4 regions of the Paenibacillus sp. FSL H7-0940 genome follow, and region 4 is predicted to be linked to each of the others. Evidence: predicted binding sites of a transcription regulator. Region 4 holds the regulator's gene; each other region holds the start of a gene.
The links. The regulator Rex, encoded in region 4, represses fermentation and respiration genes when NADH is low (regulators of the CRP and FNR family bind a similar motif). The targets are predictions, from matches to a motif close to TTGTGAAATATTTCACAA.

Region 1 (2,210 bases), 300 kb from region 4:
TTACACTTTCACGAGTGGCTCCAATCATATTGGACAGGTCCGTGTGGGTAATTTTTTTGTGAATAATGACATGCTCTCCATGAGGCTCACCATACGAATTCGACAACCGAATGAGGGTGGAGCAGAGTGCACCCGGTTTGCCATATAACATGAGATCCCGGAACTTCGTCTGTGTTAACCGGTGGTGGATGCCCATCCATTTCATAAAATCGATCGCGAAGTCACAATGCTGGCAGATTAACATTTCCAGGTCTTTATGCTCCAGTACACCGATCTCACTATCCTCCAGCACTTCCGCTGAGAAGCTGTGTTTAGAGCCAAAGAAGGGATCAGCCTGCCCAATCATATCACCGGACTGATACATGTACATGATCAGTTCCTTGCCTTCATCCGTGGATTTGGTGATCTGGGCACGGCCCCGTTTCATATAATAAAGTTTGTCAGAGATATCGCCTTCCCAGTACAGATGTGTACCTTCCGGATAGGTTCTATCTTTCATGGTAACCAGCAGATGGTTGAAATTTGCTTCCGAGAAACAGTTAGTATTACCGCGCTTTTCCAGTACAGTTGTTAGTTCTCTCATAAGTCTATCTCCCCTTTATGTCCATCGGACGACCTTCTGTAGTAAGCAGTAGCCTCCGAGGTTCGCCGCAAACCGTTGCCGTCCTGATCAGGGTCATCTCGGCCGGGAGGAAGGACGGTACAAATTGCGGTGGTTCAATTTTTAAGTTCAGTATATACCTAATCTTACCGTTTGAGGGGGAAGGAAAGGGGGCAAAAATGACGAAATTTCAAACATTGTGATAAAATTCACTTTTGATGGAGAGGATGAATTTTACAGCCCTATATTTTAAATAGGAAGTGAAAATGGTCGTATGAAGGACACTACAAAACTTAAATTAAATTTGTTATACTTTGTGAAAAAAATCACATAATTAAGTTTATTGTCATGTTACGATGTGAATGTAAACGAGAGAGACAAACTAATACGAACCTTTAGGAGGATGAGGGAGATGGCTGTAAAGAACGAAGTCGCCCCAGCAAAAGAACCGACAGCAGGTCAGTATATTCAAACGTTAATCGACAAAGCGAATAAAGCACACGCCGCATTCATGAAGATGGACCAGAAGCAGATTGACCGGATTGTGCAAGCGATGGCACTTGCGGGTCTGGATAAACACATGATGCTTGCCAAGATGGCCGTAGAAGAAACAGGCCGCGGAGTGTATGAGGATAAAATCACCAAAAATATATTTGCAACAGAATATGTGTACCACAGCATCAAGTACGATAAAACCGTAGGTGTGATTGAAGATAACGAGTATGAAAGCTTCCAGAAAATTGCGGAGCCGGTCGGCATCATCATGGGTATTACACCAGTTACCAACCCAACATCAACGACGATGTTTAAAGCATTGATTTCCATCAAGACGCGTAACCCGATCATCTTTGGTTTCCACCCATCTGCACAGAATTGTAGCCGGGAAGCTGCTAAAATCCTACTGGAAGCGGCTGTGAAACATGGTGCACCAGCGGATTGTATTCAGTGGATTGATGATCCTTCCATGGATCGTACAAACGAACTGATGAATCACAATGATGTGGCTCTCATTCTGGCAACAGGCGGATCAGGCATGGTACGTGCAGCGTACAGCTGTGGTAAACCTGCACTGGGCGTAGGACCGGGTAACGTTCCTTGCTTTATCGAGAAAAGCGCGGATATCAATCAGGCAGTAACGGATTTGATCCTGTCTAAATCTTTCGATAACGGCATGATCTGTGCTTCCGAGCAAGCGGTCATCATTGAAGAACCGATCTTTGATCAAGTGAAGAAAAAAATGATTGCAAATGGCTGTTACTTTGTTAACAAAGATGAAGCAGCAAAATTGACAGCAGGTGCGATTAATGCCGAGAAATGTGCGGTGAACCCGGCTATTGTTGGTCAATCTGCGGTGAGTATTGCGAAGTTGTGCGGTATTGAAGTTCCGGCAGGCACCAAAATTCTCGTGGCCGAGATTGAAGGGGTAGGTACCAAATTCCCATTGTCGGCTGAGAAATTAAGCCCGGTACTGGCTTGTTACAAAGTTAAAACGGCAGCAGAGGGCATTGAACGTGCAGCAGAAGTGGTTGCTTTTGGCGGTATGGGTCACTCTTCGGTTATCCATTCAACAAATGAAGAAGTGATCGGCAAATTCGCAGATCGTCTGCAA
Region 2 (2,210 bases), 890 kb from region 4:
GACTGGCGCAGCATATTCTTCGTTAATATTCCGTTTGTCTTGGCGAGTTTTTGGTTCGCCTGGAAAACAATCCCGAAGGACGAGCAATCCCTGTCTATCTCTGGTCAAATGTCCATTCGGCAATGGCTTGCGTTAATTGACGCACCAGGTATCCTGATGTTTACGGTAGCTTTGGTGACTCTGCTCATCGGTTTACTTTCAGTAAATTCCACAGGAGATATTTCAACATGGCATCTGCTGACAGGGGGGATCGGGTTAATCGCACTCGTCATGTTCTTCCGACATGAATTAAAAGTAGCCACGCCTTTTATCCCTCTGCGAACGTTTGCCTCATATCCGGAGATGACTTGGGTGAATGTGCAATACATGTTGGTGAACATCCTGTTTTACGCACTTTTTTTTGGAGTTCCTACGTATTTGAAGCAGGTACGTCATCTCAACGAAGTTCATACAGGAATGAGCATGCTAGCTTTGGGGTTATGTTCGGTCATTATTGCTCCGATCGCAGGGCGCTGGATTGACAGATCAGGATCACGGCCAGCTCTGATCGTATCCGCTTCTTTAATGACATTTGGCTCTATATTAATCGTTGTTATGAATGAAACTTCTCCAATCTTCATAATCATTGTTGCCTTAGCTTTATTTGGCATAAGTAACGGCCTAAACGCGGTCGGTATGCAAGCAGCACTGTTTAAAAGCACACCGAAAGAAATGATTGGAGTCGCATCGGGTATTTTTAATACATCACGCTATCTGGGGACCATTTTATCGTCGTTATTGATTGGAATTGTTATGGGGGATACATTCAATGTGACAGGATTTCAGATGCTTGGAATCATCCTTACGGTATTAGCTGCATCACTGATCATCATGAGCATACGTCGCGAGGCAGGTTTGGTGAGTCCGGAGCAAGTAAGCAAGTAAAATAGAGAATCTGCCGTGCAATAACACGTTTACACCCAATGAATCAATAGCTCCATTGGGTGTATTTTTTGATTTTCACCAAGTTGTCAGAAAGAGTTGATCCTTTCTTGAACGTTTAGGGTAGAAGCCGTGTCTTTGATTGAATTAGGTAAAAATAAAGATATAATAATTTTGATTAATAGGCTTGGTTAGTACATTAAGTGCATCAATATCAGATTTTAATAGGCATCCAATGCTTCTTATTATCGGGGGCCTACAGGAGTAAACGCATTATAGGTGTGGCAAGATATCGTCATACCTAACTTTGTGAAATTTTTCGCAACTCTGCATTGAGCTTGGCCAAATCTGATATTGAATGTTTCTAAATTGAACAGAGTTTGAAAGGAGGCAACACAAAGAATGGCTATTGATACGGTTTTATGGAGCAGGCTAGTGACTGGTTTGACGCTCGGGTTCCACGTGATTTTTGCAACGCTTGGTGTCGGCGTACCTTTGATGATTGCTATTGCAGAGTTCATCGGCATTCGGAAGAAGGATCACCATTACATACTTATGGCAAAGAGGTGGTCCAGAGGGTTTGTCATTTCTGTCGCGGTTGGTGTCGTGACAGGCACAGCGATCTCACTACAGTTGGCCTTGGTATGGCCGAATTTTATGAAACTTGCCGGGAATGTCATTGCACTGCCACTATTTATGGAAGTATTTGCATTCTTTTTTGAAGCAATATTCCTGGGCATTTATCTGTACACGTGGGATCGGTTCAAAAATCCGTATATCCACTGGTTGCTGACTATTCCGATTGTCGCCGGGGCAGGCATGTCTGCTGTTTTTATTACAACAGTGAACGGATTCATGAACCAGCCTGAAGGTTTTGTCATGGAAGCAGGTCAATTCATGGCAGTGAACCCCGTGCAAGCGATGATGAATACAGCGACGTTCTCCAAAGTGTTCCATGTATTAAGCTCGGCTTATCTGACAGGAGCTGCTCTGTTAGCAGGAATAGCAGCCTTTGCGATGCTGAGAAAAGGAGTGTCGGCCTACCACAAAAAAGGCTTGAATCTCATGATGGCCGTTGTGCTGGTATTCAGTTTGTTAAATTCTTTAGCTGGAGATGTGTCTGCCAAGTTTTTGGCTGAGCATCAGCCGGAGAAGCTCGCAGCTGCCGAGTGGCATTTCGAGACGGAAAGCGGCGCGGATTTGATTTTTTTGGGATGGCTGAATGCAGAACATGAAATTATAGGCGCTCTTCATTTGCCGAAACTGCTCAGTTTCCTTGCCTTTGGAGA
Region 3 (2,210 bases), 300 kb from region 4:
CAAATTTGCATCGTTCCCGAAATATTCGCACTTTGTAGCGGATGAGCGGTATGCCGAAATTGCCCGCATACTGGGATTGCCTGCTCGTACGACAGAAGAAGGCGTAACCAGTCTTATCAATGCCATCCGTAAACTGAACAAAACATTGGGCATTGAAGAATCGTTCCAAGAGATCGGATTCGATGCCAAAGACTTTGAAGCACATGTCGATTATCTGGCTGACCGTGCCTTCGAAGACCAATGTACAACCGCCAATCCGAAGTTGCCGCTGGTAACTGAACTGGCTGATGTATACCGCAACGCTTTCTACGGAAAGTTTGAATAATAAATTTAGAACAAAGCGTGCTTTACGGCAAGAAGATCAGGGTTCCCCGAGAGGGGAGCCCCGATTTCCGTCTTTCACACAATAACGAGAGGGCAGAAAAACAGAAGAGCGAAGCACCTGTTTTTCAGGATTTATTCTAAGATTTGATTTGCTCCGAGCATAGAGGAGCAAAGGGTTCTATAGAGGTTACACGTAATCCGTGATGTGGCTGTTTGAGCCAGATGTTCACACAATAACGGAGTGGGCAGAAAAAACTGAAGAAGCGGAGCGTTCGCCTTTATCCCCGGATTTTCCCCTTTGAAATATAAAATTGAAAAAATCCGGGGATAACAGCGATCGGAAGTTGTTCTGCCCGCGCAGTGGCTAAGTGTGAATTTACAGGGGTCAATGGGACACAGCGCAGGTGGAGTGAGTTAGTTCACTGGCTTTGTGACAAAAATCACAGATGATGAAAGCCTCAAGTCGTATACTGAAAATGTAAGAAAAACATTCATCCCGCGGTTCCGGTTCCCAAGTAGAGAGAACATGTTCCGGTTTATGTGAAACAATTCACATTAATCGCGGCTCTGGGCACACAATGCTACGAATGAAGCAAGATGTTATGTGTCCAGAAATCCAAATTAGTGGAGGGATTACGATGTCGGTGATTGAAAAAGATGTCAAACAACAAACAGGCTGGAGAAACTTTACCAAAGGAACATGGACCAAATCCGTAGATGTGAATGATTTTCTGGCACACAACTTGTCTCCGTATTACGGCGACGAAGCATTTCTCGCAGGTGCAACCCAGAATACCAAAGAATTGTGGGAGATCGTATCTGATCTGACCAAAAAAGAACGGGATAACGGCGGTGTCCTTGACGTTGACGTGAACACACCAGGTACTATTATTTCTCACCAACCCGGTTATCTGGATCAATCCAAAGAGCAGATTGTCGGCGTTCAGACCGATGCTCCGTTCAAACGTTCCATTCAACCAACAGGCGGAATTCGCATGATGATTGACGCATGTGAGGCATATGGCTTTGAAATGCCACAGGGCGTCATTGATATATTTACAAACATTCGCAAAACACACAACCAGGGTGTATTCGATGCTTATACTTCCGACATGCGTGCAGCGCGTAAAGCAGGAATTATTACAGGTCTGCCAGATGCTTACGGCCGTGGCCGGATCATCGGTGACTATCGTCGTGTAGCTTTGTACGGGGTAGACTTCCTGATTCGTAACAAAAAAGGCGAACTGAATGCACTCGAAGTTGATGTTATTGATGAAGATGTCATTCGTCTGCGGGAAGAATTGTCTGAACAGATTCGTGCATTGCAAGAATTGAAACAATTGGGCGATATGCACGGGTTCGATATTTCCTTGCCAGCGACAACAGCAAAAGAAGCGTTCCAATGGTTGTACTTCGGTTATCTCGCTGCGATCAAAGAACAAAACGGTGCTGCGATGTCACTGGGACGTGTATCTTCTTTCCTGGATATCTACATTGAACGTGACCTGCAAGAGGGCATTTTGTCCGAAGAACAGGCTCAGGAATTGGTTGACCATTTTGTAATGAAACTGCGGATTGTCAAATTCCTGCGTACACCGGATTACAACGAACTATTCAGTGGAGATCCAACATGGGTGACTGAGTCCATCGGTGGTATGTCCGTGAATGGTGAAACGCGTGTAACCAAAAACAGCTTCCGTTTCCTGCATACGCTGCACAACCTGGGTCCTGCACCAGAACCGAACCTGACTGTTCTCTGGTCAACGAAACTTCCAGAAGCTTTCAAAGATTATTGCAGTAAAGTATCCATCGAAACCAGCTCAATCCAGTATGAAAATGATGATCTGATGCGTCCGATCTACGGTGACGATTACGGTATTGCATGC
Region 4 (2,210 bases):
CCAGTTCATGATTGAACAGCTTGGCTTGCAGGAAGCTTCCGAGAATAATCGGTTGTTAACGTCGATGCTGCCATCACCTTTCAACTATCGCGATCAGGCACTTCTGGTGATTCCGCGTGATTTCCCGAGTGTGAAGGGTAGTGTGGGTGATGCGCACTTTGTTAATATGCTGGTGCAATCACTTGCAGAGACGGCAATTGCCACGCGTGGACGCATGATGGTTCTGTTTACTTCATACAAGATGTTGCGACAGGTCTATGATCCGCTGAAGGAGGCGCTATCTGGTAACGACATCTCGTTGCTTGGGCAAGGCGTTGACAGTGGAAGCCGCTCCAAGCTGACTCGCAGGTTCCAAGATGCCAAAGCTACGGTACTTCTGGGTACAAGCAGCTTCTGGGAGGGTGTAGATATCCCGGGAGAGGCGCTAACCTGTCTCGCTATTGTGCGACTGCCTTTCCAGCCACCGAATCATCCGTTGGTGGAAGCCAAGAGTGAGTTGCTTCAGGAACAGAAGAAAAATCCATTCATGAAACTGTCCGTGCCGCAAGCGGTCATTCGTTTCAAGCAGGGATTTGGCCGGTTGGTGCGTACAGCGAAGGACAGAGGAATTGTCATTGTTTATGATACACGGGTGATTGAAGCGTATTATGGTAAATTCTTTTTGTACTCATTACCTGGTCCCAAAATGGAGCACATGCTCACGGAGCAAATGGTTCCACGAATTACCGAGTGGTTGGAAAAACCTGCTAATGAACAAAAATAATGGTTGTTTTGTTCGTTATATCATTGCATGACACTATCGTTTGGCGTTAAACTTTATTAGATATTTCCGTATCCGATTAAAGCAGTTGCACGTAAGAACTTATAACCTAAATTACAAGGAGCATTCTGTATAAAATGTCACGTTTATCTTTGAGTTTTATACAGAATGCTCATCTTTTCATCTATTATTTTATCGTGGCCTTGGTAAGGGGGAGCAAGAATGAAATCGGATAAAATTTCGGAAGCGGTGGTACGACGCCTGCCTGTTTACTTGCGTTATTTGAACGAGTTGCATCAGCGTGAGGTGGCTACTGTTTCTTCTCAAGAGCTTGGACAGAGGCTGGATCTGAATCCGGCCCAAATTCGTAAAGACCTGGCTTACTTCGGTGATTTTGGTCGTAAAGGGATCGGGTATGATGTATCCTATTTGATCGAGAAAATTCGTCACATTCTCAAAATCGATCAGCAAATTAATGTAGCTCTGGTAGGCGCGGGTAATCTCGGACAGGCCTTGTCCAACTATAACGCGTATCTGAAAGACAACATGAAGATTGTTGCTGTATTTGATGCATATGGACCGAAGATTGGTAGTCAAATCAACAGTTTGACGGTAAAACCAATGGATGAATTGACGGAAGCGGTTAAAACGGAAAACATTCGCATCGGAATTATCACGGTTCCGGATACGGAAGCCCAAAATGTAGCCGATCAGCTTATTGAATCAGGAATTGAAGCGATCCTTAATTTTGCACCAACCATTCTAAAAACACCGCCGCATATCCGCATTCACCATGCTGACTTTACAACGGATCTGCTTAGTTTGGCCTATTACTTGGAGACTGGAAAGGACGACGAGGAAGATGACAACAAATAGATGGGTAATTCACAACGGCAAATTTGCCGTTAATGAAGGCGGCACAACATGGAACGTGGTCCACGGATACATGGTTGTTGAGAATGACAAGATTGTGCATATTGGTGAGACATTGCCGGATGAAGACAAAAATTGTACCAAAGTGGATGGAAAAGGACTGTTCTTCCTGCCGGGTCTGATCAATACGCATGGTCATGCAGCGATGTCGTTGCTCAGAGGGCACGGAGACGATCTTGCATTGCAAGTATGGTTGCAGGAAAAAATGTGGCCGATGGAAGCGAAAATGACTTCAGAAGACGTATATTGGGGAACTTCGCTATCGGTGCTTGAAATGTTGAAAGGCGGAACTACAGCTTTCCTGGACATGTACGATCACATGGATCAAGTTGCCAAAGTTGTGGAGCAATCCGGCGTTAGAGCAGCACTGGCACGTGGTGTAATCGGGTTGTGCTCGGAAGAAGAACAATTGCGGAAGCTGGAGGAGTCGGCTGCGTTTGCGCGTGAGTGGAATGGACAGGCAGATGGTCGCATTACAACCGTAATCTCGCCACATGCACCATATACATGCCCTCCT

Region 1: a site for Rex is predicted at 916-933, ahead of adhE (bifunctional acetaldehyde-CoA/alcohol dehydrogenase). Genes of this name have one in related genera too.
Region 2: a site for Rex is predicted at 1,229-1,246, ahead of MHB71_RS09875 (cytochrome ubiquinol oxidase subunit I). Genes of this name have one in related genera too.
Region 3: a site for Rex is predicted at 863-880, ahead of pflB (formate C-acetyltransferase). Genes of this name have one in related genera too.

The regions. Positions count from the first base shown of each region.
Region 1 covers NZ_CP150280.1:1,049,832-1,052,041, forward strand. Annotated here, with positions in the region: gene MHB71_RS04460 (Crp/Fnr family transcriptional regulator) at 1-583, opposite strand, end outside; gene adhE (bifunctional acetaldehyde-CoA/alcohol dehydrogenase) at 1,014-2,210, shown strand, end outside.
Region 2 covers NZ_CP150280.1:2,241,961-2,244,170, reverse strand. Annotated here, with positions in the region: gene MHB71_RS09880 (MFS transporter) at 1-924, shown strand, start outside; gene MHB71_RS09875 (cytochrome ubiquinol oxidase subunit I) at 1,324-2,210, shown strand, end outside.
Region 3 covers NZ_CP150280.1:1,053,133-1,055,342, forward strand. Annotated here, with positions in the region: gene adhE (bifunctional acetaldehyde-CoA/alcohol dehydrogenase) at 1-325, shown strand, start outside; gene pflB (formate C-acetyltransferase) at 963-2,210, shown strand, end outside.
Region 4 covers NZ_CP150280.1:1,348,652-1,350,861, forward strand. Annotated here, with positions in the region: gene dinG (ATP-dependent DNA helicase DinG) at 1-763, shown strand, start outside; gene MHB71_RS06095 (redox-sensing transcriptional repressor Rex) at 983-1,636, shown strand; gene MHB71_RS06100 (amidohydrolase) at 1,623-2,210, shown strand, end outside.